Regions from separate parts of the Stenotrophomonas sp. Steno-Z4 genome, predicted to be linked through region 1. Evidence: riboswitches for the same ligand, from Rfam matches in the RefSeq annotation. Region 1 holds a riboswitch; the other holds the start of a gene.

Region 1 (14,911 bases):
GCCCGCTTCAATCGACATGTTGCACAGGGTCATGCGCTGCTCCATGTCCATCGCGGTGATCGCGCTGCCACGGAACTCCAGCACATGGCCGGTGCCGCCGTTGACCCCGATCACCCCGATGATGTGCAGCACCACGTCTTTGGCGCCCACGCCTGGCGCCAATGCGCCATCGACGGTGATCGCCATGGTCTTCGCTTTGCGCTGCAGCAGGCACTGGGTGGCCAACACGTGGCCCACTTCGCTGGTGCCGATGCCGAACGCCAGCGCGCCGAACGCACCGTGGGTGGAGGTATGGCTGTCGCCGCACACGATGGTCATGCCCGGCTGGGTGAAGCCCTGCTCGGGTGCGATCACGTGCACGATGCCGCGGTTGGCCGACTGCAGGTCGAACAGCTCGATGCCATGCTCGGCGCAGTTGCGTGCCAGCATCGTCACCTGCGCTTCCGAAGCGGCGCTGGCATACGGCAGCTTGCCGTCGGCGCCGGCCGGCAGGGTCGGGGTGGAGTGATCCATGGTGGCCTTGGTCCGGTCCGGGCGGCGCGGCGACAGCCCGCGCTCGCGCAGTTCGGTGAAGGCCTGCGGCGAGGTCACTTCGTGGATCAGGTGCAGGTCGATGTACAGCACGGCGGGCGCGCTGTCCGATTCGGGCACGACCACGTGGGCGTCCCACAGTTTGTCGTACAGGGTGCGGGGAGCTGGGGTCATGGAATGGCCTTGCTGTGGTTCATGTGACGATAGGGCGGTTCGGGTCGGTCAGGAAATGCGCAGCCGCGCGTCGAAGCGCAGCCGCACGTAATCGGCGGTCCATTGGCCGTGCTTGTCGCGCTGGGCCGGGGCGAGCAGTGCCACGGCGTCGTCCAGCACGCGTTGGCGCTGGCTGGCCTCCAGACCGACCAGGAACGGCGAGGCGAAGGTGCGCAGCCAGCCCTGCATGCCGGTGGGCAGCACGGTCGGGCGCGCCAGGCATTCGATATGGCGCACCTGGAAACCGTGCGCGCGCAGGCGGTCGGCGTACGCGTCCGCGCTGGGGAAATACCACGGGAACGCCGGCAACGCATGGCCATTGCTGCACAGCGCGGCCTGCAGCGCGCTGGTGATGGCGGCCACGTTGCCCTGGCCGCCCATCTCGGCGACGAAGCGGCCACCAGGGCGCAGCGCACGGCGCACGCCGTCGATCACCTTGTCCGGTTCGCGCATCCAGTGCAGCGCGGCGTTGCTGAACACCGCATCGAAGCGGTGCGCGAAGGTCATCGCATGGGCGTCCATCAGCTGCGCGTCGATGCCGCGGGCGCGCGCGGCGCCGATCAGCTCGGGCGAACTGTCCACGCCGGTCACATGCGCACCACTCAGTGCCAGGTCGAAGCTCAGCACGCCATCGCCGCAGCCCAGGTCGAGGATCCGCTCGCCGCGCTGCGGGTCGAGCAGGCGCGCCACCGCACCGCCAAGCAGCGGCACGAAGCCGGCGTCGATGGCGTAGTCGTGCGCGTTCCAGTGCTGGGAAACGTCGGCGGTGTAGGGGCTGTCGAAGGCACTCATGCGGGGGTTCCTCAGGCGGCGGCGGTGGCCGCGGGGTGTTCGGCGCTGGCCTGGCGCTGGCGCAGCAGGCGGTTGGCCACGTCCAGCCAGGCCAGCGCCGAGGCTTCGATGATGTCGCGGCTGGTGCCGGTGCCTTCGTACTCCACGCCGTCGTGGCGCACGCTCAGGTTGGCTTCGCCGCGCGCGTCGGCACCGATGCCCACGCTGTGCACGTGGTAGCTGTCCAGCATCAGCTGCACGCCGGTGGCGGCGGCCAGCGCGCCAAACAGCGCGTCCACCGGGCCATCACCCTGCGCGGTTTCGGCCACGCGGTTGCCGTCCGGATCGGACAGTTCGACCAGCGCGTTGGCGCGGCTGCCCACGTCGCTGATGGTCATCGAGGCCAGGCGGTAGCCGTTCTGGGTGGAGCTGCCCTGCATCAACACCTGCAGGTCAGCGTCGGTGACCACGCGCTGCTGCTCGCACAGGGTCTTGAACTGCTCGAACACCAGTTTCAGCTCTTCCTCCTCCAGCCAGAAGCCCAGGGCACGCAGGCGCGCTTCCACCGCCGCGCGGCCGCTGTGGCGGCCCAGCACCATCTGCGAGTTCTCCCAGCCCACGTCTTCCGGGCGCATGATTTCGTAGGTGCCGCGGTGGCGCAGCATGCCGTGCTGGTGGATGCCCGATTCGTGCGCGAACGCATTGGCGCCCACGATTGCCTTGTTCCGCTGCACCGGCATGCCGACTAGGCGCTGCAGCAGCTGCGAGGTGGACACGATGCGCGGGGTGTTGATGCGGGTGTCTTCCTCGTAGAAGGCGTTGCGTACCTTCAGCACCATGGCCAGCTCTTCCAGCGAGCAGTTGCCGGCGCGCTCGCCGATACCGTTGATGGTGCACTCCACCTGGCGGGCGCCGCCTTCGATGGCCGCCAGCGAGTTGGCCACGGCCAGGCCCAGGTCGTTGTGGCAGTGCGTGCTGAAGATGATGCGGTCGCTGTCGGGCACCCCGGCGATGACGCGCTGGAACATGCCGCGGATCTCTTCGGGGGTGGTGAAGCCCACCGTGTCAGGCAGGTTGATGGTGGTGGCGCCGGCGGCGACGGCCACGCGGGCCACTTCGATCAGGAAGTCTTCCTCGGTACGGGTGGCATCTTCGGCCGAGAACTCCACATCGTCGATGTAGCTGCGCGCCAGGCTCACGTGCTTGTGCACCGATTCCAGCACCTGTTCGCGGCTCATGCGCAGCTTGTGCTCGCGGTGCAGCGGGCTGGTGGACAGGAACACGTGCAGGCGCGCATTGGCGGCTGCGTCCAGAGCCTTGGCCGAGGTTTCGATGTCGGCCGCCAGGCAGCGCGACAGCACGGCCAGGGTCGGGCGGCGCACTTCGCGTCCGATCATCGCCATCGCATCGCGGTCGGACTGCGAGCTGGCCGGGAAGCCGGTTTCGATGACGTCCACGCCCAGCTCGTCGAGCGCGCGTGCCATTACCAGCTTCTGCTGCGGGCTCATGCTGCAGCCGGGCGATTGCTCGCCGTCACGCAGGGTGGTGTCGAAAATTCGAATTCGGGGGGAGGTGGGCGTGGTCACCAGGAGGTCTCCTCGACGGCAAGGTCGGATGGCAAGGCAGGGGAAGGAAGGAAGATGGAATTCGGGGGAGGCGCGAGCACGGTCGGTAGTGGCGGCCGTGTTCGCTCGCTGGCGCGGCGGCGCGGTTTGCGCGGCGGACGCGGGCGGATGTCGGACAGCAGCTGGGCCAGCACCATGGCGTCGATGTTGCCGCCGGAGACCACCGCGCACTTGCGCTTGCCGGCCACGCGACGGCCGGCGGCCAGCGCCAGCGCACCGGCGCCTTCGGCGATGATGTGTTCTTCCAGCGCCAGCCGGACCAGGGTTTCGCGCAGTTCGGCTTCGCGCACGATCACCACGTCGTCCAGCAGTGCACTGCACAGGCGGCGGGTCAGGGTGCCGGGGATCTTCACTTTCACGCCGTCGGCCAGGGTGGCCACCGGTGCGATCTCGCGCGTGTCGCCGCGGATCGCGCGGGCCATCGAATCCACACCCTCGACCTGCGCGCCGACGATGCGCACGCCCTGCGACTTCAGCGCCAGCGCCACGCCGGACGCCAGCCCGCCACCGCCGATCGGCACGATCACCACGTCCGGCGCATGCGCGGCCAGTTCGATGCCCAGCGTGCCCTGGCCGGCGATCACGTCCGGATCGTCGAAGGCGGACAGGAAGCGGTAGCCGTGCTGGTCGGCCAGGGCGCGTGCGAAGGCATACGCCTCGTCGTAGCTGTTGCCGTGCTGGCGTACGGTGGCGCCCCAGTGGGCGACCCCGGCGATCTTGGTGGCGGGGGCGCCGTGCGGCATCACCGTAATGGCCGGGATATCCAGCCGGTAGGCCGACCATGCCACGCCCTGGGCGTGGTTGCCGGCCGAGGCGCAGATCACCGGGCGGTCATCGCCGCGCTCGCGCCCGGCCAGCAGCGCGTTCAATGCGCCGCGCACCTTGTACGAGCCGGTGCGCTGCAGGTTTTCCAGTTTCAGCCAGGTGCCGAACCGCTCCGCATAATGCAGCGGCGTGGGCGGCAGGAACCGGCGCAGCCGCGCCTGCGCGGCCAGCACGTCGGCGACGCTTACATCGCCTACTTCCGATTCCTGCGGGGCACGGCTAGCCGGCATGACCACTCCGCAGATCGCACGCGGGATGACGGACGCGGTCGTGCGTGGCCGACGGGCCTTGAAGAAGACCCCTCCGTACCGGCACCGGAACCACGGCGCGGGCGTTCATACGGTGACTCCAGTACCCGGCTCCAGCGCGCTGATCCGCACCGAAACACAGTCATAGATCTTCTCGATCTGGCGGCACAGCGTCTCCGGCGGACGGGTGCTGTCTACCACCAGCTGCAGGTGCCAGCGGCCATCGTCGGCCGCATTGGGCGCACCCACGATCGCGCGCGGCGCGAAGCCACGGCGTTCGGCCATGCCGATCACGCGCAGCAGCGCGCCTTCGGCGGGAACCAGCACCAGGTCAAGCCGGTATTGCATGGGGGAACTCCTGGGGCTGATGGGCAGGATTGCTTTCCAGCATCGTGCTGTTGGCGTTGTTGGGCGGCACCAGCGGCCATACGTTGGCCCGCGCATCAATGGCCACGTGCAGCAGCGCCGGGCCGGGTTCGGCCAGCAGCGCGGTCAGGCCGCCTTCGACGTCGTCGCGGTTTTCAATGCGGGTGGCCGGAATGCCGAACACCCTGGCCAGCGCGGCGAAGTCCGGGTTGTCGGACAGGTCGATCTCGCTGTAGCGCTCGGCGAAGAACAGCTCCTGCCACTGGCGGACCATGCCCAGCGAGCTGTTGTCCAGCAGCACGATCTTCACCGGCAGGCGGCAGCGGGCGATGGTGGCCAGCTCCTGCACGTTCATCATGAAGCTGCCATCGCCGGAGACCAGCACCACGGTGCGGTCGGGGCAGGCGAACTGCGCGCCCATCGCGGCCGGCAGGCCGAAGCCCATGGTGCCCAGCGCACCGCTGGTCAGGTGGTTGCGCGGGTGGTTGAAGCGACAATGCTGGGCCACCCACATCTGGTGCTGGCCGACATCGCAGGCAATGATCGCGTCGGCCGGGGCCACTTCGCTCAGGCGCTTCAGCAGCGCCGGGGCATAGATGTGTGCGCCCGGTGCGTCGTAGCGTGCGGCGAAGCGCTCGCGGTGCCCGGCGCAGCGTTTGCGCCACGCCTCCTGCGATGCGGCTGCGCGCGGCAGGGCTGCGGTCAGCGCGCGCAGTGCGGTGCCGACGTTGCCCGGCACCGCCACATCGGCGGTACGCAGCTTGGAGATCTCATACGCATCGGCATCGATATGGATGACGCGGGCGAACGGCGCAAACTCGTTCAACTTGCCGGTGGCGCGGTCGTCGAAGCGCGCGCCGACCACCACCAGCAGGTCGCTCTCCTGCACGGCCATGTTGGCCGCGCGGGTGCCGTGCATGCCCAGCATGCCCAGATAATGCGGATGCTGCGCCGGCAGCCCACCCAGGCCGCGCAGGGTCAGCACGGTGGGAATGGCGGTGGCGTCGACGAAGGCACGGAAGTCCTCCACCGCATCGCCCAGTGCCACGCCGCCGCCGGCGTAGATCACCGGCTTCTCGGCGGCCTGGATCGCGGCGATGGCATCGGCCAGTGCGGCGTCGGCCGGGGCCACCGGCGGGTTGACCGTTTCCGGCACGTGCGCGGGCAGGTGGCTGGCGTCGGCGATCTGTACATCCTTGGGCAGGTCGATCAGCACCGGGCCGGGGCGGCCTTCGCGCGCAATGCGGAACGCCTCACGGACGATCCGCGGCAGGTCGTCGACCGAGCGCACCAGCCAGCTGTGCTTGACGATCGGCAGGGTCAGCCCGAACACGTCCAGTTCCTGGAACGCGTCGGTGCCCAGCAGCGGGGTGGCGACCTGGCCGGTGATGCAGACCATCGGCACCGAATCCAGCATGGCATCGGCGATGCCGGTGACCAGGTTGGAGGCGCCCGGGCCGGAGGTGGCCACGCAGACGCCAACGCGGCCGCTGGCGCGGGCATAGCCGTTGGCGGCCAGCGCCGCGCCCTGTTCGTGGCGCACCAGGATGTGCTTCAGCCCTGAATCCACCAGGGCGTCGTAGAAGGGCATGATGGTGCCGCCCGGATAGCCGAACAGCGTATCGACGCCCTCGGCTTCCAGGGCCTGCGTCAACCAGCGTGCGCCGTTGCGGGGCGCGGTGCTGTGTGCGGAGGTGTTCATGCGGTGACCTTTGCGAAAGCGGTGGGGGAGCCGCGCGGTTACGCGGCTTGACTTTGCAACCAGACCATCTTGGCGCGCAGTTCCTTGCCTACCTTCTCGATCGGGTGTTCCAGGTCGGCCTGCTTGAACTTGTTGTAGTTCGGCAGGCCCGCTTCGTATTCGGCCACCCAGTTCTTGGTGAAGGTGCCGTCCTGGATGTCGGCCAGCACCGCCTTCATGCGCTCCTTTGTGCCGGCGTCGATCACCCGCGGGCCGCTCACGTAATCGCCGTACTGCGCGGTTTCGGAGATGAATTCCAGCATGCGGGTGATGCCGCCTTCGTAGAACAGGTCCACGATCAGCTTCAGTTCGTGCAGGACTTCGTAGTAGGCGATTTCCGGCTGGTAGCCGGCTTCCACCAGCGTTTCAAAACCGGCCTGGACCAGTGCCGAGGCGCCGCCACACAACACGGCCTGTTCGCCGAACAGGTCGGTTTCGGTTTCTTCCTTGAAGGTGGTCTGGATCAGGTTGGCGCGTGCGCCGCCCAGGCCGGCGGCATAGGCCAGCGCGTACTCGGCGGCCTTGCCGCTGCGGTCCTGGTAGACCGCCCAGATGCACGGCACGCCACGGCCGATTTCGTATTCGCGGCGGACCAGCGCGCCCGGGCCCTTCGGTGCAACCAGCACCACGTCCAGGTCATCGCGCGGGGCGATCATGTTGAAGTGCACGTTCAGGCCGTGGGCGAACAGCAGCACCGCGCCCTGTTTCATGTTCGGCGCCAGCACGTCTTCGTAGAGCTTCTTCTGCACCATGTCCGGGGTCAGCACCGCGACCAGGTCCGCATCCTTCACCGCCTCGGCCGGTGCCTTGACGGTGAAGCCGTCGGCCTGTGCCTTGACCTCGGTCGGGCCGCCCGGACGCAGGCCGATGACCACGTCGAAGCCGGATTCACGCAGGTTCAGTGCGTGGGCGCGGCCCTGGCTGCCGTAGCCGACAACAGCGATCTTGATCTGGGGCAGGTCGTTGGTGCTCATGGGGGAGGTCCTTTGGAGGAAGAAATCGGAGGGTTCTGAAACGAAAAAACCCGCACCAGGGTGGGTGCGGGTTTTGATGGATACCTGGCAGTTCTACTTACACGCCGGTCCGTCCCGCACCTGTTGGTTGGGTAATAAGTACGAGGACAAGAAGCGAACGGATGGAGGCCGCGCCGGGACCGGCGTGCTCGATGGATTCGCGAATGGGCGTGTGGCGCTGCAACATGTGATCGAGAAAACCACAGCGGTTTTGCCGCTGTCAACCGTGTCTCGACAATTTCCAACGGTTTCGGCTGTATCCAGCGCAAACCCCCGCCGTATAAGGATGGTTGCGCGTGAAAGCGTTCCGGTGAACCCCAATTCAAGTATTGAAGCCCGGTTTCTGCGCGGATAGGGCTGTCGTGGATGACCCCGCCGATGCGGCCGTGCATGACCATTGTCGGATGTGCGCAGGCGGCTCCAGCCGCCACCATCGAGCGCTTGCCACCCCTCCAGGAAACCCTCTCCGTGACCCGACCTCTTGCCCGTGCCGTCTTGGCCGCCGCGCTGCTGTGCGCCCTGCCGATGCTGTCTTCTGCCGCCGACCGGGTCACCGGGCACGGCTTTGCCACCCGCTCGGAAGTGATCGCCCCGCATGCGATGGCGGCGACCTCGCAGCCGCTGGCCACCCAGATCGCGCTGGATGTGATGAAGGGCGGTGGCTCGGCGGTGGATGCGGCGATCGCCGCCAATGCCGCGCTGGGGCTGATGGAGCCCACCGGCAACGGGGTGGGCGGGGACCTGTTCGCGATCGTGTGGGATCCGAAAACGCAGAAGCTCTACGGCTACAACGGCTCGGGCCGTTCGCCGAAGTCGCTGACCCTGGCCGAGTTCCAGCGCCGGGGGCTGAAGGACATCCCGGCCACCGGCCCGCTGCCGGTGTCGGTGCCGGGCGCGGTGGATGGCTGGTTCGCGCTGCACGACCGCTTCGGCCGCAAGCCGATGGCCGACAACCTCGCGCCGGCGATCCGCTACGCGCGCGAGGGCCATCCGGTGGCGGAAGTGATCGCCTACTACTGGGACCGCTCGGTGCCCAGGTTGTCGCAGTACCCGGGCTTCAAGGAGCAGTTCACGATCAACGGGCACGCGCCGCGCAAGGGTGAGCTGTGGAAGAACCCGAACCTGGCCAACACGCTGGAGCAGATCGCCCAGGGCGGCCGCGATGCGTTCTACAAGGGCGACATCGCGCGCACGATCGGCACGTACTTCAAGGCCAACGGCGGTTACCTGAGCTACGACGACATGGCCAGCCACCACGGCGAGTGGGTGGAGCCGGTGAGCAGCAACTACCGGGGCTATGACGTGTGGGAGCTGCCGCCGAACAGCCAGGGCATTGCGGCGCTGCAGATCCTGAACGTGTTGGAGGGGTATGACTTCTCGAAGATTCCGTTCGGGTCGCCGGAGCATGTGCACCTGTTCGTGGAGGCCAAGAAGCTGGCGTTCGCGGACCGTGCGCGCTTCTACACCGATCCGGCGTTCCAGCCGGCGCCGGTGGCCAAGCTGGTGTCGAAGGAATACGCGGCTGAGCGGCGCAAGCTGATTTCGATGGACAAGGCGCTGCGCGAGGTGCAGCCGGGCACGCCGAAGCAGCTGGAAGAAGGCGACACGATCTACATGACGGTGGCCGATGCGGACGGGATGATGGTGTCGCTGATCCAGTCCAACTACCGCGGCATGGGCAGCGGCATGGCGCCGCCGGGGCTGGGCTTCATCCTGCAGGATCGCGGCGAGATGTTCGTGCTGCGCAAGGACCATCCGAATGGCTATGCGCCGGGCAAGCGGCCGTTCCAGACCATCATTCCGGGCTTCGTGACCAAGGACGGCAAGCCCTGGATGAGCTTCGGCGTGATGGGCGGTGCGATGCAGCCGCAGGGCCACGCGCAGATCGTGATGAACCTGGTGGACTTCGGCATGAACCTGCAGGAAGCCGGCGATGCGCCGCGCATCCAGCATGAAGGGTCGACCGAACCGACCGGGCAGGCCACGGCGATGAGCGACGGTGGCGAGGTGAACCTGGAAACGGGCTACCCGTATGAAACGGTGCGCGCGCTGATGCGCAAGGGTCACCGCGTGACCTTCGCCGACGGTCCGTACGGCGGGTACCAGGCGATCATGCGCGACCCGGAAACCGGTGTGTATTACGGCGCTTCGGAAAGCCGCAAGGATGGGCAGGCGGCGGGGTACTGAACCGTCCTGTATCGCCGGGCTCGGCCCGGCTGCTTCTGAACGGTTCCGTAGAGCCGGGCTCTGCCCGGGTGCTCCATGCATCTGGGCGAACAGCCGGTTGTTCCCGCTTGGCCTGAGCAGGGCCGGCGGGTGCGGGTTTGCGGGACACGCCGTGAATCCGTCCATGGAGGCTTGTCAAAAACATCCATGTTTTTGACAGTCCCGCAAACCCGCCCCCGCCGACCTTCGACGATGTGTTGGTGGCCACGGGAAGATCAACGGCGGCTTCGATCATTCTCATGCGTTACCGGACGGTGGTGCGTTCCGTGCGTTCGTTCGGGAACCGAACCTACCAGCGACACCTCGTAGAGCCACGCCCTGCGTGGCTGCCTTTTCCATCCGCACGCGGCCATCTGTCGGGGGCGGCCGGCGGGTAGCCACCGGAGGGACTGTCAAAAACATGGATGTTTTTGCCAAGCCCCCATGGATGGGTTTACGGCGTGTCCCGGAGCGTGGCTATCCGACGGCCGCCCCCTGCCAGTAAGAACTGAAACGCCGCTCTTACGCGCTAACCATCCGCCCGCGACGCCTCATCGCGCGTCTCTTCCTGCGCGGCGATCTCGCGCTCGATCCAGGCATCCATCATCCGCCGCGCGCGCAACGCGCGCCGGCGCTGCAGCGCGTATTCCATGTCGAGCACGCGGTACAGCGACCACATCACCGCCAGCATCAGCAGGGCGAAGGGCAGGGCGGCGATGGTGATCATGCCCTGCAGCGCATCCAGGCCGCCGGCCAGCAACAGCACGGCGGCGATCAGGGCGATCGCCACGCCCCAGGTGATTCGCCGGGACAGCGGTGGGTCGCCGGCTTCGTCGGTGGACATGCTGGCCAGTACCAGCACGGCCGAGTCGGCCGAGGTGACGAAGAAGATCATCAGCAGCACCAGCGCGATCACGGAGAGCACGGTGGGCATCGGCAGGCTGTCGAACATGGTGAACAGCACGGTTTCGTAGCCGGTGCCAAGTGCCCGCACCAGGTCGACATGGCCGAAGATCTGCGACCACAGCGCGGTGCCGCCGAACACCGAGAACCAGAGGAAGCCGAGCACGCTGGGCGCGATCACCACGCCGAGCACGAATTCGCGGATGCTGCGCCCGCGCGAGACGCGGGCGATGAACGAACCGACGAACGGCGCCCAGGCGATCCACCACGCCCAGTAGAAGATCGTCCAGTCGGCCACCCAGGTGCTGCCCGAGAACGGCGACATGCGCAGGCTCATGGTCACCAGCTGGTTGAGGTAGGAGCCAATGGTGGTGGTGAAGGTATCGAAGATGAAGGCGGTGGGGCCCAGCACCAGGACCAGCGCCAGCAGCACGGCGGCCAGGCCGAGGTTGAAGTTGGAGAGCCACTTGATGCCACGGTGCACACCACTGGCGGTGGAGGCCATGTACAGCACGAAGGCAACGGCGATGATGGTCAGCTGCAGCGGCGCGCCGGCGTGCAGGCCGAACACGCGCTCGATTCCTGCGGCGATCTGGATGGTGCCAAAGCCCAGCGTGGTGGCCACGCCGATCGCCGTGGCCACCACCGCCGCGACGTTCACCACGGTGCCGATCCAACCGCGGTGGTGCGCGCCGATCAGCGGCTGCAGCAGGTCGCTGATCAATCCACGGCCGTTGCGGTTGAACTGGAACCAGGCCATCGCCAGGCCGATCAGCGCGTAGATCGCCCACGGGTGCAGGCCCCAGTGGAAGAACGCGTAGCGCATCGAGGCGCGCGCCGCTTCCATGCTCTGTGGGGGCAGCCCTTCGGGTGGGGTGACGAAGTGCGAGACCGGCTCGGCCGCGCCCCAGAACACCAGGCCGATGCCCATGCCGGCGGCAAACAGCATCGACATCCAGCTGGCGTTGGAGAAATCCGGTTCGGCGTCTTCGCCGCCGATCCGCAGCGAACCCAGCCGCCCGAAGGCGAGGTAGAGCAGGAACGAAAGGGTGATGAACACCACCAGCAGGTACAGCCAGCCGGCACTGCGGATGATGTGCACCAGCCCGCCGCGCACGATCTCGTTGAACGGGTCGGGTGCCACGCCAGCGGCCAGCACCAGCAGCACCACCAGGGCGATGGAGAGTCGAAAGACCATGCGCGGCAGTCTAGCCAAGGCGGCATGACATGGCTGTTCACACTTCCGGCGCAGGTGTGGTCTAATCCGCCCCGAAGCGGGGGTACCGCGGCCATGTGGCCACGGTTGAGACAGTCCCTTCGAACCTGATCCGGTTGATACCGGCGTAGGGAAGCTTCGCAACAGCCGATGCACCGCGCCGCCCAGCCCCCGCCTGGAAACCGCGCGCCGTGCGCCTGCCGTGCGCCGCCGCTTCGTCCCTCGCCGTGCGAACCCTCGCACCGACAACCCAGGACGATGCCCGATGAACGCACACCCTTCCGCCCTTCAGCAACAGGCCCAGCAGCTGTCTGAATCGGTCACCCGACCCATTCCCGGCTCACGCAAGATCTACGTGCCCGGCTCGCGCAGCGACCTGCAGGTGCCGATGCGCGAGATCGCGCTGAGTGGCGGCAACGCCCCGCTGACCGTGTACGACACCTCCGGCCCGTATACCGATCCTGATGCCCGCATCGACCTGTCCACCGGCCTGCCGGCGTTGCGCGCGGGCTGGGTCGCCGAGCGCGGCGACACCGAGCTGCTGGGCCGGCCCAGCTCGGCGTTCGGGCGGTCGCGCGCAACCGATGCGCGGCTGGACGCGGTGCGCTTTTCGTCGCGGCTGCAACCGCGACGCGCCGTGGCCGGCGCCAACGTCACCCAGATGCACTACGCCCGGCGCGGCATCATCACTCCGGAAATGGAGTTCGTGGCGATCCGCGAAAACCAGCGCATCGAGGCGATCCGCGAGCAGGCGCTGCTGATGCAGCACCCTGGGCAGTCGTTCGGTGCCTCCATCCCCGCCTCGATCACCCCGGCGTTCGTGCGCGAGGAAATCGCGCGCGGGCGGGCGGTGCTGCCCAACAACATCAACCACCCCGAAAGCGAGCCCATGATCATCGGCCGCAACTTCCTGACCAAGATCAATGCCAACATCGGCAACAGCGCGGTGTCGTCCGGCATCGCCGAGGAAGTGGAAAAGCTGGTGTGGGCGATCCGCTGGGGCGGTGACACGGTCATGGACCTGTCCACCGGCAAGCACATCCATGAAACCCGCGAATGGATCCTGCGCAACTCGCCGGTGGCGATCGGTACGGTGCCGATCTACCAGGCGTTGGAGAAGGTCGATGGCCGCGCCGAGGACCTGAGCTGGGAGATCTTCCGCGACACCCTCATCGAGCAGGCCGAGCAGGGCGTGGACTACTTCACCATCCATGCCGGCGTGCTGCTGCGCCACGTGCCGCTCACCGCCAATCGGGTCACCGGCATCGTCTCGCGCGGCGGCTCGATCATGGCCAAGTGGTGCCTGGCCCATCAGCGCGAGAACTTCCTCTACACGCACTTCGAGGACATCTGCGAGATCATGAAGGCCTACGACGTGACCTTCTCGCTGGGCGACGGCCTGCGCCCCGGCTGCATTGCCGATGCCAACGATGCGGCGCAGTTCGGCGAGCTGGAAGCGCTGGGCGAGCTGACGAAGATTGCCTGGAAGCACGATGTGCAGACCATGATCGAAGGCCCCGGCCATGTGCCGATGCAGCTGATCAAGGAGAACATGGACAAGCAGCTGCGCGAATGCGGCGAGGCGCCGTTCTACACGCTGGGGCCGCTCACCACTGATATCGCGCCGGGATACGACCACATCACCAGCGCGATCGGCGCGGCGATGATCGGCTGGTATGGCACCGCCATGCTCTGCTACGTCACGCCCAAGGAGCACCTGGGCCTGCCCAACCGGCAGGACGTGCGCGACGGCATCATGGCCTATCGCATCGCTGCCCACGCCGCCGACCTGGCCAAGGGCCACCCGGGCGCGCAGGTGCGCGACAACGCGCTGAGCAAGGCGCGCTTCGAGTTCCGCTGGGAAGACCAGTTCCACCTGGGCCTGGATCCGGACAAGGCGCGCGAGTTCCATGACGAAACCCTGCCCAAGGACGCCCACAAGGACGCCCATTTCTGCTCGATGTGCGGCCCCCATTTCTGTTCGATGAAGATCACCCAGGACGTGCGCGACTACGCAGCGGGCCAAGCGGGGTAGGTCACGACCGTTGGTCGTGACCCGCCAGGACGGGCGGCCAAGGCGGACCGTCATGCCGCCTCAGCGCGGCAGCCGTTAAGCTTCGGCCACCGACACAGGGGCAGGGACACCACGATGGCCATAGCGCGCACCACCCGATGGCTGGCCATCGCCCGCCGGCACCCCTCGGCCTGGTTGCTGGGGGTGCAGCTGCTGGGCGTGCTGCTGTACCCGGCCATGGACGAATCCGGGGCCGGCCGCGCGCTGTTCGGCGCCTTCGGCATCGCGGTGCTCGGCCTGGCGCTGTGGGTGGTGCGGCGCAGCCCGCTGGGCATGTGGGTGGCCCTGCTGCTGGCCATTCCCTCGGTGGTGTTCTCCCTCTCGGGGGCGCTGCTGGGGCGGCCGGCGCTGGTCACCACCGCCCAGCTGCTGGAATGTCTGCTGTACTTCTATACGGCGGGCAGCCTGATCGCCTACATGCTGCAGGACCACAAGGTGACCCGCGACGAGCTGTTCGCCGCGGGCGCCACCTTCACGCTGCTGGCCTGGGCATTCGCCTTCGCCTTCGCGGTCTGCCAGCAGTGGTTCCCAGGCAGTTTCGTGGCCACCAGCGAGAGCGAACTGCGCACTTGGATGGAGCTGCTTTATCTCAGCTTCAGTTTGTTGTCCGGGGTCGGCCTGAGCGACGTGGTGCCGGTGCATCCACAAGCACGCGCGCTGGTGATGCTGGAGCAGTTCGCAGGCGTGATGTACGTAGCGTTGGTGGTGTCGCGACTGGTCGGATTGACCATGATCCGCAACGCGCGAAACTGAATCGTCGATAAAAAATTACTGAATCGATGCTAAAAAGTTGCTGAATCGCAGATAAAAAATTCGCGCCCGAAGGCGCGAATGTTGACGCAGTTTATGTGGATTCGTCGGCGAGAGAGGCCTGATGTCCTCTGCGCGCACAGGCGCAGTTAACCGGCATAGGCTAGTATTCGCGCGCTTCAGTGTCTTTGCCCTTTGCACTGATGACGTGTGCGGAATCTGGCGGTTCGTTCGATCTGTGGTTGATTCGATGAATGCTGCGTTCCTGTTGTTCAGTGGTATTACGTAGCGCCGGAATGATCAGCCTGGATAGTGAGACACCCGCTGCCGACCGACTGAGGATCGGCGATTGCACCATCACGCTGTCGTCGCGTGAGGTGGTGGTGGAGGGCGCGCGTCGTCCGCGCCGGCTCACGCCCAAGGCACTGGG
Region 2 (14,911 bases), on a different contig from region 1:
GGTGCTGGCGACGTGCGCATTGCCGATGTACACATCGGCCTTGCCCTGGGCCACCATCGCCAGCGCGGCCCGGGTATTGGGCGCAGTCACCTGGCGGGCGGCGGGGAAGCGTGAACGCACCTGGTTGCTGGTGAGGAATTCCTGCTCGGTGACCACGCGCAGCCCGGCCAGGTCCGGGTCGCTTGAGGTCCGGGTATCGCCCACCCGGCCCACCAGGGCCAACGGCGCGTCGGCGTAGGAGCCGGTGTAGACCATGCAGCGGGTGCGGTCCGGGGTGAGGGTGATGTTCATCACCACGTCGACCTCGCCCCGGCATGCCGCATCCAGCACGTCTGCCCAATCGCGATACACCCGCACCTTCACCCGCACGCCGAGCTGCCGGGTCAACAACATCAGGTAGTCGTAGCCGAGTCCGTCGGGGCGGCCGTTGTGCATGAATTCGAATGGTGGCCAGCCGCTGTCGTACAGCCCCAGTAAGATGGTAGGGTTCCGGTCGATCCATTCAGCCTGGCGCGGTGACAGCGACGGTGCAGGCGCCGGAGCCGCGATGGCGCCCAGCGCGATCACCAGGCCCAGCACGACCAGCCAGCGGACAACCGAGGTACGCATGCTGTCAGTTCTCCCAGGAGTGATCCGCCCACCGCGACGTGCCCCGAGGGGCCGCTGCCTTAACGGCCATACTATTCCATGAGCTTGCGCATAATCATCGCCGACGACCACCCGGTGGTCCGCATCGGCACCAAATCCGTGATCGAATCCAGTGGCGTGGGCCACGTGGTGGCCGAAGCCAGCAGCGTGGATGAGCTTTTGGCCGTGCTCAAGGTCAAGGAGTGCGACGTGCTGGTCACCGATTACTCCATGCCCGGCGGCGGCCAGCCTGACGGTTTTGCCATGATCGGCCAGGTCCGCCGTCACTATCCGGACCTGCCGGTGCTGATGCTGAGCGTCTCCAACAACCTGGCGATCCTGCGCATGGTGGTTGGAACCGGCGTGCTCGGGCTGGTCGACAAGACCTCGTCGATGGAAGAACTGCCGGTGGCGATCCAGACCGTGCACCGCGGCCAGCCGTATGTCAGCCGGACCCTGAAAAAACGCATCGACAAGATCGGCACGGAGGGCATGGGCGACGATCGCGCGCGCGCGCTGTCGCCCCGTGAGGTGGAAGTCCTGCGCCTGCTGGGCAGCGGCCTTATCGTGAAGGAAATCGCCGCGAAACTGCACAAGAGCGTGAGCACCATCAGCCGGCAGAAAGGCGATGCCATGCTCAAGCTTGGCCTGGACAATGACGCCGATCTGTTCGATTACATCAAGATCCACCGCTTCTGAAGGTGCGTCACCGATCCATGCCCTGTTTGCCGACACTTCCGTTTCAATGACGAACACCGATCACCGCGTGCAAGGCCTGGACAACGATGACGTCGCCGCAGATTGGCCTGCAATCGACGACGCCGAACTTGCCTGGCTGCGCGGGCAGCATCCGGCGCTTGAGGGCGACTGCCACGTGGTGTGGCACAGCCCGCGACCGTTTTCAGCGGCCGCGCTGGTGGAGTGCGGACCACGGCGCTGCTTCATCAAACGCCACCATCGCAGCGTGCGCACGGCCGACGTGCTGGCCGAAGAGCACCGTTTCATCGCGCACCTGGCCGCTGCCGGACTCCCGGTCGTGCAGGTGCTGCAGGCCTGCGATGGCGCCACCGCGATCGCCCATGGCGACTGGACCTACGAACTGCACGCGCAGGGTGATGGCCATGACCTGTATCGCGACAGCCCCTCCTGGACACCGCTCGGCGATGCCGCGCAGGCGCGCACTGCCGGGGCGATGCTGGCCCGCCTGCACCTTGCATCGGCCAGCTACCCCGCGCCCCAGCGCAGCACGCACCTGCTGGTGGCGCGCGATGACCTGATCCGCGCCCATGATCCGCTTTCACTGCTGAAGCGTGAGCTGCCCGACCGACCGGGGCTGGCCAGCTACCTGTCGCGCCAGCAGTGGGAACACGACCTGCAGCGCGCGGTGCTGCCCTGGCACGCGGCCCTGGGCGAGCGCCTGGCCGCCGAGCCGGTGCTGTGGGGACACAACGACTGGCACGTTTCCAACCTGCTCTGGCACGGGCAGGGCGCCACGGCGTCGATCGCCACCGTGTTCGATTTCGGCCTGGCCTCGCCGACCAGTGCCCTGTTCGACCTGGCCACCGCGATCGAGCGCAATGCCATCGCCTGGCTGGATGCAGGCGGCGATGGCCCGGTGGCGCATGCCGATATCGCGCTGGCGCTGCTGACCGGCTACCGCCAGGTACGGCCGCTGGGGGCCGCCCAGGTGCACCTGCTGGCCGACCTGCTGCCGGTGGTGCACCTGGACTTCGCCCTTTCGGAAGTGGAGTACTTCCAAGGGGTTACCGGCTCCCCGGCCAACGCCGACGTGGCGTACCACACGTTCCTGCTGGGCCATGCCGACTGGTTCGCCAGCCGCCCGGGCCGGGCCCTGCTGGATGCCCTGCACGCCGCTGCCTGAACCACCGGGGTCGCAACGGCGGCCGATTGGTGTGAAACTAACCACTGAAGCGGGGGTGCCTGGCGTTGCCAGGCTGAGAGAGTCCCTTGGAACCTGATCCGGTTTGCACCGGCGTAGGGAGCTTGAGCAGCGAGCGCATCCCCCATTGCGGGCTGGTGCGCCTGCGCGCCGTCGCTTCGTCTCCTCTGGCTGATGACGAATCGAATGAACCGCTGCTACCGCCTCACGCTGTTGACCGCCGCCCTCTGCGCCGCCCTGCCGCTGTACGCCAGTGACGCCGACAGCGCCGCAGGCGTGCGCTCGCCCACCGACCTGGCCGGCATCCGCGTACAGGCGCGCAAGCCCGCCGCGCCGCTGGCGCCCTCGAGCAGCTTCGGCAGCGCCGACTGGAAGAACACCCCGGCCTCGGTCAACGTGCTCGACAGCGCCTTGCTGGACCGCCTGCAGGTACGCACCCTGTCCGAGCTGGCCCGGCACGACGCGTCGCTGGGCGACAGCTACGCACCGGTGGGCTATTACCAGAACATCGCCATCCGCGGTTTCGCGCTGGACCCGGCCACCGGCTACCGCTTCAACGGGCTGTCCATCGCCGGCGAACAGCGGCTGGCGCTGGAAAACGTGCAGCAGGTGGAAATCCTCAAGGGTGAGGCCGGGTTGGCCGCTGGCGTGATGGCACCGGGCGGGATCATCAACTACGTCGGCAAGCGTCCCGCCGATGTGCGCAACATCACCCTGGCCACCGATTCGGAAGGCTCGCGCTACGCGGCGGTGGACCTGGGCGGTTGGCTTACCCCGCGCTTCGGGCTGCGATTCAACGCGGCCTGGGATGACACCTCGTCCTACATCGAGCATGCCGACGGCCGCCGCAACTTCTATTCGCTGGCCGCCGACTGGCTGATCGGCGAACACGGCAAGCTGGAAGTGGATGCCAACTACCAGACCAGCGCGCAGCGTTCGGCGTCCGGTTACCAGCTGCTGGGCGGCAGCGAACTGCCGCGCGGCGTGGACCGCAGCCTCATGCTGGGCCACCAGCCGTGGCAGCAGCCGGTGGGCATCGACAGCACCAACCTCACCGCGCTGCATACCTACGACTTCAGCCCGGCCTGGCAGTCGCGCGTGTCGGTGGGCCACAGCCGTTCGGTGATCCAGGACAACGTCGCCTTTGCGTACGGCTGCTACTACGCTGCTGGCTGCGCCGATGGCAGCGTACCGGGCAACTACTTCGCGCCCAACGGCGACTACGACATCTACGATTACCGCAGCCCCGACGATGTGCGCCGCAATGAGGAGGCACGCGGCGAACTGCGCGGCCGCTTCAGCACCGGCGCGGTGGAACACGAACTGTCGGTGGGGCTGAGCGCGTTCCACCGCACCGTGGACAAGCGCCAGAACGTCAACGAGTACGTGGGCACGGCCAACATCGGCGATGCGCAGGTACCCGTGTTCGATCCCTCGCCGCTGCAGCCGGGCCCGTCCGCGCGGCGCCTGGACAGCTGGCAGCGCGCGGTGTTCGCGCTGGACCGCATGCACGTCGGCGATGACTGGCAGTGGCTGGCCGGCGGCCGCTACGTGCGCCTGGATGAGCGCGCCTACGACAAGCGCGGCACCCCGGAACGGCACAGCCGGCTGTCGCAGTTCCTGCCGCAGACCGCACTGGTGTGGCAGGCCACCGAACAGCTGAACGTGTACGCCAGCTACGTGGAAGGCCTGTCGCTGGGCCAGGAAGCGCCGTTCTGGACCTCCAACGGCAGCACCTTCCTGCCGGCCATGCAGTCGCGCCAGCGCGAGCTGGGGGTCAAGTACGCCGCCACCGACGGCCTGATGCTGGGCGCGGCGGTGTTCCGCACCACCCAGCCGTTCCAATACGCCAAGCCGGACGCCAGCGATGCCGGCTTCACCTTCGTGCAGGAAGGCACCCAGGCCCACACCGGGCTGGAGCTGACCGCCAATGGCCAGGTCACCGAGCGGCTGGCGCTGAACGCCAGCGCCAGCGTGCTGCAGGCGCGCGCGCGCGATGCCGGCACCGCGTTCTACGACGGCCAGCAGCTGGTCAACGTGCCCAAGGTGCGTGCGGCCGTGCACGTGGACTTTGCCCTGCCGTTCGTGGCCGGCCTGGCGGTGAGTGGCGGCTGGCGCTATGCCTCGTCCAATGCGGCCACGGTGGATGGCAGCGTCAAGGCACCCTCGTATTCGGTGTTCGATGCCGGTGTGCGCTTCCAGCACGCGCTGCGCGAGCATCCGGTGACCTGGACGCTGTCGGTGGACAACGTATTCGACCGCTTCTACTGGCGTGACACCGGCAGCAGCTATGGCGATTACTACCTGTTCGCCGGTGCACCGCGCCAGGCGCGCCTGTCGGTCACCTTCGGCCTGTGAGCGCGCTCCTGCTCGAATGGAGCGCCGTCGCCGCCAGCCTGCTGGGGGTGTGGCTGATGGCCCGGCGCCGCGTGCTGGCGTGGCCGGTGGGACTGCTGGCGGTGGGCCTGTATGCGGTGGTGTTCATCGAAGCACGGCTGTATTCGGACACCCTGCTGCAGGTCGCTTTCGGCGGTTTCCTGCTGTACGGCTGGCTGAGCTGGCACCGGCATGCCGAGCAGGATGGCGCGATCGTGATCGTGCCGCTGCCGCGACGGCAATTGCTGCGCGACCTCGGCGTGGGCGTCGCCTTCGGCATCGCATTGGGGGCGGCCATGCACACCTGGACCGATGCCGCGCTGCCGTGGCTGGACGCGATGCTGGCCGCCCTGAGCCTGGTGGCGCAGTGGTGGCAGGCACGCCGGCACGTGGCTACCTGGTGGCTGTGGATCGTGGTGGACGTGGTCTACGTGGGCATGTACCTGGCCAAATCGCTGGACATCACCGCCGGGCTGTACCTGGTGTTCGTCGGCCTGGCCGTGATGGGCCTGCGCGCGTGGTCGGCCGCGGGCCATGCCGGGGCGGCACTGAAACCGCGCTAGGCGCGTAATGCTTCAGTCGAGCAGAAAGCGCATTGCCCCGGTGCCCAGCGCCGGGTCGGTGCTGCCCGGCCGGCCATCTTCGATGCGCCCGGCCAGGCGCTGCATCACGCCGGGCTGCTGGATCTCCAGGTCGTACCAGCCTGCCGTGGGAGCGGCGTTCCAGCGGATCTCCATGGCCTGCCCCGGCGCCAGCTGCAGCTCACGTTCCGGCATGCGGCCCGCGTAGACGGCGGCGCGTACGCTGACGGCCTGCGCGGTGGCCGTGGTGTTGCGCAGCTGAAGCGTCAACTGCCCGCCCTCCCCGCGCAGTGACGCCTGCACCGGTGCAGCCGCGTTGGCGGCGCCTCGGAACTGCCGGTGGAAGCCATTCGGGCCCAGCAGCCACAGGTCGTAGCCTTCCCCTGCGTGCAGCGGCCAGTGGTCCTGCAGCGGCGCACCGGGCGCCACGGTGTAGCGGCGCGGAATCGCCTCCAGCCGCAGCCGGTCGTAGACATGCAGTACCGCGGCGGCGCCTTCGCACCCCAGGGTCAGCTGCACCTTGGTGTTGCCCGCATCCAGTGCGATCTCCGCCTGGGGGCGGTACGGCAACGCGCGCGCCGGGCGTACACCCGGTTCCTGCTTTGCCGGTTCAAGGTCTGCCGGCAGCGCCGGCACCGTGCGCCCGGGCAGCGCCGCCGCCCGCGCGGCAATAGCAGCGGTAGCCGGCAGCGACGCAACGAAGGGCCGCGTATCGGATGCGGTGAAATCGAAGGCACCGGTCAGGTCGCCGCACACCGCGCGGCGCCACGGCGACAGTTCCGGTGCAGGCACCCCGAAGCGGCGCTCGATCAGGCGGATCACCGAGGTGTGGTCGTACACCTGCGAATCGACCCAACCACCGCGGCTCCACGGCGAAATCACGTACAGCGGCACGCGTGGGCCCAGCCCGTAGGGGCGGCCACGCAGGTCGAGCGGGTCGGCTTTTTCGTTGCCCGGCGACGGATGCAGGTGGTACTCGCCGTCGGTGGACACTGCGGAAGCCCCTGCCCAACCCCCCGTGGCGGTGGGATCACGCGACGGCGGCGCAGGCGGGGGCATGTGGTCGAAGAAGCCATCGTTCTCGTCGAACATCAGCAGCAGCGCGGTGCGGCTCCAGACGTCCGGGTCCGCCGTCAGCGCATCCAGCACGCGCGCGGTATAGGCCGCGCCCTGGGCAGGGCTGGACGGTCCGGGATGTTCGCTACCGGCGGCATCGGCAATGATGAAACTCACCTGCGGCAGCTGCCCTTTCAGCACGTCCTCGCGCAGCTGCGCCAGGCCACGGGTGCTGACCCCGCGCTCGCGCAGCGCCGGGTCATGCCCGGGCGCGCCGCGCCATGCCTGGCGGAACGGCTCGAAGCCGGCCAGCGGGTTGTCGGTGAAGTTGTCGGCCATGTCCTGGTAGATCCGCCAGTCGATGCCCGACCGTTGCAGGCGCTCGACGTAGGTGGTCCAAGTGTAGGAATCGGCGTTGCCGCCCAGTTCCGCGAAGTTGTCGTGCGAGTTGGCCACGGCCGGTCCGCCGCCGCGTGCGTGCGGATCGTTGTGGCCGGTCCACAGGAACAGCCTGTTCGGATTGGTGCCGGCCTGCATCGCGCAGTGGTAGGCATCGCAGACGGTGAAGGCCTCGGCCAGCGCGAACTGGAACGGCATGTCATCGCGGCGGTAGTAGCCCATCGCATGGTCCTGCTTGGCCGCCGGCCAACGCGCCATGCGCCCGTGGTCCCACGCACGCTGCGCATCGGGCCAGGTGTGCGGGGTGCCTTCCACGCGCATGTAGCCGAAGTGCGCGGCGGTATCCAGCGGGAACGGGGCGATGCCGTGGGTGCCGGCCGCGTTCGGCTGCAACCAGATGTTGCGGCGTGGCTGCCCGGCGGCCAGCGGGGCGGCCGGCACCACGAAGCGGTCGCCGAAACCGCGCACGCCGGGCAGCGTGCCGAAGTAGTGATCGAAGGAGCGGTTCTCCTGCATGAACACCACGATGTGCTGCACATCCTCGAGGCTGCGGCTGCGCGCATGCGGCGCGATCGCCGCCGCACGCGTGATGCTTGGCATCAGCGCGCCGATGCCGGCGGCCAGCCCGGCCTGCAGCAGCCGTCGCCGGCCGCTGTCAGGCAAGGACGGGCGCGCAGGGCTCACAGGTCGACCCGGACCGAGAAGCCCACGGTGCGCGGCGCACCGATGAACGCCGAATCGCTGCCGTCCACGCCGGCCAGGTAGCGGCGGTCGGTGAGGTTGCTGACCACCAGGTTGGCGCCCACGCCCTTCAGCTTCGGCGACAGGCTCTGCAGGTCGAAGCCGATGTTGGCGTTGAACACCGTGGCCGACGGCAGGCGGCTGTCGTTGGCCGCATCCAGGTAGCGCTCACCGAGGTAACGCCCGGACAGGCCGACGTTCCAGCTGTCGCCCTGCCAGTCGGCCGAGACCACCAGCACGTGCTTGGGCTGGCCGATCACCTGTGCACCGTCGACGATGCCCAGTTCGGTGTCGCGCGCCACGTTGCCGCTTCCCAGGTACTTGGAACGGTTGTAGGTGTAGGCACCATTAATGCGCCAGCCGTTGTCCCAGCCATAGCCGAGCGCGGCTTCCAGGCCGGTGCTTTCCACGCCACCAAAGTTCTCGTAGACGCCATCGGTCTCATCCAGGTAATCGATGCCGTCGGCCAGCCGCGCGGGCAGGTAGACGATGCGGTTGCCGAACTTGATGTTGTACAGGGTCAGCGAGCCGGTCAAGGGCCAACGGCTCACGCGCAGACCCAGCTCGATGTTGTCGGCGGTTTCCGGTTCCACCCGCGAGAAGCGCTGCGCGTCGGTTTCGCCAAGCACGCCGGAGGGAATGGCGGCGAAGTTCTGCGAGAAGCCACCGAACAGTTCAAGACCTTCCACCGGCAGGGTCCAAGTGCCGCCGGCGGAAATCAGCGGGTCGGACTTCGAATCTGAACGCACGTTCTCGGCGCTGCCGATCACGCGTTTGCGCTTCTGGTCCACGAAGAACTGCTTGACGCCCACGCGTGCGCTGAACGGCCCGAAGCGCGCCACGTCCTCCACGTAGTACATCTGCTCATCGGTCCTGTAGCGGTCTTCGAACTGCACCCAGTAGGGCTGGTGGTCGAAGCTGATGTCGGTGCTGACGTTGAGCAGGCGGTGCCAGTCGCGGCGCACGCTGCGATCAAACTGTTCCAGCCACACACCAGCGCGCACGGTGTTGTCGACCGTGCCCAGGCTCTGCTTCCATTCCACGTCGGCGGTGAAGCCAGCGCGGTCGTTGTCGTAGTGCGAATGGCGGTAGGACTGCACGCCCTGCACGCCCGGTGCGTAGCAGTTGGGGTCGTACTCGGCGCTGAAACCGGCGCGCGGCACGCAGCCGGCGCGCATCTGCGCGGCGCTGCTATCGGGATTGACGAAGTAGAACTGGCCCAGCGCGCTGCCGCCGTACACGGTGCTGCCGCCAAGGTATTCCGATTCCGGCGCGCCCGCGCCATCGTTGCGCGCCTGCACCAGGTAGGGCGGCAGCCAGTCGCCACGGCCTTCCATCCTGTGCGCGTAGCCGGTGAGCGAGAGCTTGACGCCGTTGCCGCTGTCGAACGCGCCGCGCAGGTAGCCGAAGGTGTTCTCGCGCAGCGCGCGCGAGCCGGAACGGAAGTTCTGGTCCAGGTAGGGAATGCCGGTGAGCGTGCCGGTGAGCCCGTCGCGATCCGGGTTGGTCGCGAACGCTTCCGGGGTGACACTGGTGTATTCGGGCTCGTCGGCATCGTTGTACGAGGCGTAGCCGCTCAGCGTCCAACGGTCGAGCTCGGTGATGAACTTGGCGGCCAGGTGATCGTTGCTGACGTGGCCGCTGCCGTCGATCCAGTCGTTGACGCGGGCCGAGGAGGCGCTGACCCACGCGCGGGTTTTGCCACCGAGCACGCCGGTGTCATAGCGCACATAGTACTTGCGCGCGTCGTTGTCGCCGCCACCGGCGACCATGCGCAGGCGCGCGTCCTGCAGCGGGTCGCTGGTAAGGAAGTTCAGCGTGCCGCCGAGCGCTTCGTTGGAGCGCGAGGAGATGTCCGCCGTGCCCTGGCTGACTTCAATGGTCTCCAGGTCCAGCGTGTCGATGTAACGGTTGGCCAGCGAACCGCCGCCGTAGCCGGAGCCACCATTGGGCAGGCCATCAATGGTGGTGCCGATCTGCTGCGTGTCGCGGTTGGTCACGAAGCCGCGCATGCTGATCTGGGTACCCCAGACCGAGGAGCCGGTGGCGTCGGCTTCGCTCACCACCACGCCAGGCAGTTCATTGAGCGCGTTGTTGACGCTGCCCAGGATCTGCTGGCGCTGCAGGGTTTCCTGGCTCACGGTGGTCTTGGCGAAGCTGGTGGCCTGCCCGATGACCTGTACCTGGTCCAGCGTGCGCGCGTCATCGGCGGGTGCTGGTTCGGCGGCGATGGCCTGTACGGAAGCAGAAAGCAACAGGGCGAGCAGCGAGACACGGGGATAACGGCCAGCAGTGGGCATCGGTCATGGGCGCGGCAGTGGGGTCGGCCGGCAGTATTGGCAGCTGGAGTTACGTGCCCATGACATGCGCGCGACGGGCGTTCCGTCGCGCGCACGTGTCATTCCCTCAATGCGCGCCGTGCGTGGAGCGGTGGCGGAACCTGCGCGACATCCATTCGCCGAGGTCATCCATCACGGTGAATGCCGCCGGGATCACGATCAGGCTGAGCAGCGTGGAGGTGATCAGGCCGCCGATCACGGCAATCGCCATCGGTGCGCGGAAGCTGGAATCACCGGCGAAGCCCAGCGCGATCGGCATCATGCCGGCGCCCATCGCCAGGGTGGTCATGATGATCGGCTGCGCACGCTTGCGGCATGCATCGATGAGCGCGTCATGCTGGCTCATGCCCTGTTCGTCTTCGGCCATCACCGCGTAATCCACCAGCAGGATGGAGTTCTTGGTGGCGATGCCGATCAGCATCAGCAACCCGATCAACGCCGGCAGCGAGAGCATGTTCTGGGTGATCAGCAGCGCACCGAACGCACCGCCGGCGCACAACGGCACCGCCGCCAGGATGGTCACCGGCATCAGCGCGTGGTTGAACAGCAGCAACAGCACCATGTAGATGCAGATCAGGCCGGCGGCCATCGCCAGCATGAAGCCGATGAACAGCTCCACGAACACTTCGGCATCGCCGGTGTTGAGGAAGGTCACGCCCGGCGGCAGCTGCTTCACGCTGGGCAATGCCTGCACTTCGGTCATCACATCGCCCAGCGGGCGGCCGTTGAGTTCGGCGGTGAGGGTCACGTTGCGCTGGCGCTGGTAGCGCGAGATCTGCGACGGGCCACTGCCCTGGCGGATCTCGGCCACCGCTGCCAGCGGCACCGGTCCATCGCGGCCGGGCACGCGCAGCTGCCCGATCAGCGCCGGGTTGGCCAGCGTGGCCTCGGCGAAGCCGACCCGGATCGGCACCTGGCGATCAGGCAGGTTGAGCTTGGCCAGGCGCTGCTCGTAGTCGCCGGCGGTGGCGATACGCGCCGCTTCGGCGATGTCCTGGGTGGCCACGCCGAGGTCGGCAGCGCGTGCGGCGTTGGGCACGATCTGCAGCTCCGGGCGCAGCAGCGATGCGGTGGAGGTCACGCTGCCCAGGCCCTGGATACCGCGCAGGTCGCGTTCCAGGGCGGTGCTGGCGTCCTGCAGGCGTTGCGGGTCATCACCGGACAACACCAGCTGCAGCAGGTTGCCCGGCTCGGAGCTGACATAGCTCACGCGGACGCCGGGCAGGTTGGCCAGGCGTGCGCGCGCATCGCGTTCCAGTGCGCGCTGGTCGCGGTCGCGGTCATCGGCCACGCCCCAATCCAGGATCAGCGTGGCCTTGCGCGGTTCGCCCACGCCGGTGGCGCTGGGGTCGCCCAGGTCGAGCACGGCGCCCACGGCGGTGTAGACCTGCTTCAGCTCGGGCATGTCCTTGAGCAGCGCACGCGCACGTTCGGCCACGGCCACGGTTTCCTGCAGGCGGGTGCCCGGCGGAAGCTCCAGATTGAGGTTGCTGCGGCCCAGGTCGGACTGCGGAATGAAGGTGGCCGGGATCAAGGGGACCAGCGCCAGCGACCCGACGAACATGGCGAAGGCCAGCCACAGGGTCCAGCCGCGATGGCGCAGTGCCTTGTCCACCCAGCCCAGGTACCAGCCCATCAATTTCGATTCGGGCTTCTCCTCACCATGCGGCTTGAGCAGGTAGGCGGCCATCATCGGGGTGAGCAGGCGCGCCACCAGCAGCGAGAACAGCACGGCGGTTGCGGCGGTCCAGCCGAATTCGCGGAAGAACTTGCCGGCGATGCCGGGCATGAATGCCACCGGCACGAATACGGCAGCCAGGGTCAGCGAAGTGGCGATCACCGCATTGCCGATTTCGCCGGCGGCTTCGCGCGCCGCTTCCAGCGGTGGCTTGCCCATGCGCAGGTGGCGCACGATGTTCTCGATCTCCACGATCGCGTCATCCACCAGGATGCCGACCACCACCGACAGTGCCAGCAGGGTGATGATGTTGAGCGTGAAGCCGAAGAAGTACATCACCGCGAAGGTGGGGATGATCGACAGCGGCAGGGCCAGCGCCGATACCCAGGTGGCGCGCCAGTCGCGCAGGAACAGCCACACCACCAGCAGGGCCAGCAGCGCGCCCTCCCACAGCATGGTCATCGACGAATCGTAGGAGCGGTGGGTTTCGTCGATGGCGGTGGTGACCAGGCGGAAGTCGATGCCCGGGTGCTCGGCCTTTATCTTGTCCAGCGCGTCATGCACGCCGGCTTCCACCTTCACTTCGCTGGAACCGCGGGTGCGCGACATCGAGAATGCCACAACCTTCTCGCCATCCAGCAATGCCGCTTCCGTGGGGTCGGCCGCAGCGTCGGTCACCGTGGCCAGGGTGGACAGCCGGACCGCACGGCCGTCCGGCAGCGCGATGGAGTAGTCGCGCAACGCCTGCGCGTCACCGACCGTACCCAGGGTGCGGATGGTCTGCTGCGCGCCTTCGATCTCCGCCTTGCCGCCGGCGCGTTCGACCTGGATGCGGGCCAGCTGCTGCGAGACATCACCGGCGGTGATGCCCATGGCGATCAGGGCGTTGGGGTCCAGGTCCACGCGCACCTGGCGCTGCACGCCGCCCACCCGGGTGACCCGGGCCACGCCCGGCACGCCGTACATCGCGCGCGAGATGTCGCGGTCCACGAACCAGCTGGCCTCGTCCGGGGTCATGTGCGGGGCGACCAGCGCGTAGGTCATCAGCGAACCGCCGATATCGACCTTGGAGATCACCGGTTCCTGGATGTCCTGCGGCAGGTCGGTGCGGATGCGGGTGACCGCATCGCGGGTATCGTCGAGCGCGGTGGCCAGGTCGGCCTCGAGCTGGAATTCGATGGTGGTGGTGCTGACGCCTTCGCTGACCGAGGAGATCACGCGCTTGACGTTGTTCACCGTGGCCACCGAGTCCTCGACCTTGCGGGTGACCTCCGCCTCCAGCTGGCTGGGCGAGGCGCCCGGCTGGGTCACGGTGACCGTGGTCATCGGGAAGGCGATGTCGGGGAAGCGGGCGACCGGCAGCTGGTAGAAGCCCCACAGGCCGGCCACGCACAGCACGAAGAAGATCAACAGCGCGGGTAACGGGCGCTTGATTGCCCAGGCGGAGACATTCATTTCGCGGCCGCCTTGGCATCGGCCACCACGCGCACGCGATCGCCTTCACCGAGGAAGCCGGCGCCGTCCACCACCACGCGGTCGCCGGCCTTGACGCCCTCGAGGATGGCGGTACGGCCCTGCACCGCCTGGCCGGTGCGCACGCGCAGGCGCGCGGCCTGCTGCTTGTCGTTCACCGTGAACACATAGCTGTGGCCATCGCGCTGCACGATCGCGGCGGTCGGGAGGGTCAGCACCGGGCCCTCGCCGGTGACGATGCGGCCTTCGACGTACACCCCCGGCTTGAGCGTGCCCGGCTCGGGCAGGTCGGCATACAGCGTTCCGGTGCGGGTCTGCGCGTCCACGCCCGGGGTCACCGCACGGATGCGCCCGGTGACCACGGCGCCGGCATACGGCAGCTCCACCGTGTTGCCCACGGCCACCCCGGTGAGCTGGTCTTCGGGCAATTCGGCGCGCCATTCCAGGCGGCCGTCGCGGATCAGGCGCAGCAGCTCGGTTCCGCCCGACACGACCTGGCCGGGCTGGACCAGGCGCTTGGAGATCAGACCATCGGCGGGCGCGCGCAGATCGGCGAAGTCGCGGCGCAGCTTGGCCGCGTCACGCGCCGCACGGGCGGTGGCGGTCTGCGCTTCGGCATTGATGCGGTTGGCGCGCAGCTCGTCCAGGCTGCTTTCGCTGATCAGCTGCTGCGCGGCCAGCTTGGCGCTGCGCTCGTAGTTCATCCGCGCCAGGTCCTGCGCCGCCTGCGCCTGCTTCAGCGAGGCGTCGGCCTGGGCCAGTTCGCTGTCCAGCGTGCGGTGGTCCAGCTGCAGCAGCACCTGGCCCTGTTTGACCCACTGGCCGACGTCCACCGGCAGTGCAGTCACGCGCTGGCCGCTGATTTCGACGCCCAGCTGCATTTCCTCGTACGCGGAGACCGGGCCGGAGACCAGCACCGTGCGCGCCATGGTCTGCTGCTGCACGGTGGCCAGCGAAACCGGCAGCGCGGAGCTGGCGGCCGCTGCCTCCGCTTTGGCTTTTTCGTCCTTGCCGCCGCATGCGGTGACCAGGGCGAGGGTGAGCAGGAGCAGTGAACTGCGGAGAAGAGGTGCACGCATGGAGGAGCTTCCGTGTCGAAACCGCGGGAACAGGGGAAAGGGAAAACGAATCAGGGTGTTCGGGCCAGGCGCAGCTCGATGCCGTCGAGCATCAGGCCGAGGCCTTGTTCGAAGCGCGTGTCGAAATCGACCTCGCTCCAGACCTCACGGGCGTCCCAGCAGTGCGGGAAACGCGCTTCGGCCAGGGCCATGAAGGCCTCGCCCAGCGCTTCCATGCTGCCGTCGCCGGGCCAGGACTGTTCTTCGATGACAAAGCCCATCGCGTAATACACCAGGTCCATCGAGGCAGTCGCGGCGAACCGCACCGACGCACCGGCGCCGACCAGCGCGGCGATGCTGGCCTCGCCCACCCGCAGCACGTTCTCGGTGGCCAGGAACGTGCCTGCATACACCCGCGCACCGTCGCGGCGGGCCTTGAAGGCCACCCGGAACTCGCGGGCGATCTGCAGCAGGGTCTGCCGCCAGGGCTGGCCTTCGGGAATGTCGCGGGCCACGTCGACAATCATGGCGTCGGCCATGGCATCGACCAGCGCCTGCTTGCTCTTGAAGTGCCAGTACAGCGACGGCGCGCGGATGCCCAGCGTGCAGGCCACCTTGCGCAGGGTCACGCCCTCCATGCCGGCCTCGTCGAGGATCTTGAAGGCGGCACCGACGATGTTGTC

Evidence for each region. A riboswitch is a leader RNA that binds a small molecule or an ion and turns the genes downstream of it on or off. The one in region 1 is predicted to bind thiamine pyrophosphate.
Region 2: another riboswitch for thiamine pyrophosphate. It lies ahead of AC06E7_RS07705 (TonB-dependent receptor); the one in region 1 lies ahead of thiC (phosphomethylpyrimidine synthase ThiC).

What each region holds. Positions count from the first base shown of each region.
Region 1 is NZ_JBWJPC010000001.1:716,299-731,209, reverse strand. It holds gene leuC (3-isopropylmalate dehydratase large subunit) at 1-705, opposite strand, end outside; gene AC06E7_RS03240 (methyltransferase domain-containing protein) at 754-1,536, opposite strand; gene AC06E7_RS03235 (2-isopropylmalate synthase) at 1,548-3,101, opposite strand; gene AC06E7_RS03230 (threonine dehydratase) at 3,098-4,195, opposite strand; gene AC06E7_RS03225 (ACT domain-containing protein) at 4,301-4,561, opposite strand; gene ilvG (acetolactate synthase 2 catalytic subunit) at 4,545-6,281, opposite strand; gene ilvC (ketol-acid reductoisomerase) at 6,320-7,294, opposite strand; gene ggt (gamma-glutamyltransferase) at 7,802-9,520, shown strand; gene AC06E7_RS03205 (BCCT family transporter) at 10,068-11,639, opposite strand; TPP riboswitch at 11,708-11,809, shown strand; gene thiC (phosphomethylpyrimidine synthase ThiC) at 11,923-13,692, shown strand; gene AC06E7_RS03195 (ion channel) at 13,807-14,484, shown strand; gene AC06E7_RS03190 (winged helix-turn-helix domain-containing protein) at 14,778-14,911, shown strand, end outside.
Region 2 is NZ_JBWJPC010000002.1:279,337-294,247, reverse strand. It holds gene AC06E7_RS07720 (ATP-binding protein) at 1-609, opposite strand, end outside; gene AC06E7_RS07715 (response regulator) at 688-1,326, shown strand; gene AC06E7_RS07710 (phosphotransferase enzyme family protein) at 1,373-2,509, shown strand; TPP riboswitch at 2,551-2,646, shown strand; gene AC06E7_RS07705 (TonB-dependent receptor) at 2,714-4,885, shown strand; gene pnuC (nicotinamide riboside transporter PnuC) at 4,894-5,466, shown strand; gene AC06E7_RS07695 (phosphocholine-specific phospholipase C) at 5,479-7,602, opposite strand; gene AC06E7_RS07690 (TonB-dependent receptor) at 7,620-9,980, opposite strand; gene AC06E7_RS07685 (efflux RND transporter permease subunit) at 10,087-13,152, opposite strand; gene AC06E7_RS07680 (efflux RND transporter periplasmic adaptor subunit) at 13,149-14,249, opposite strand; gene AC06E7_RS07675 (TetR/AcrR family transcriptional regulator C-terminal domain-containing protein) at 14,300-14,911, opposite strand, start outside.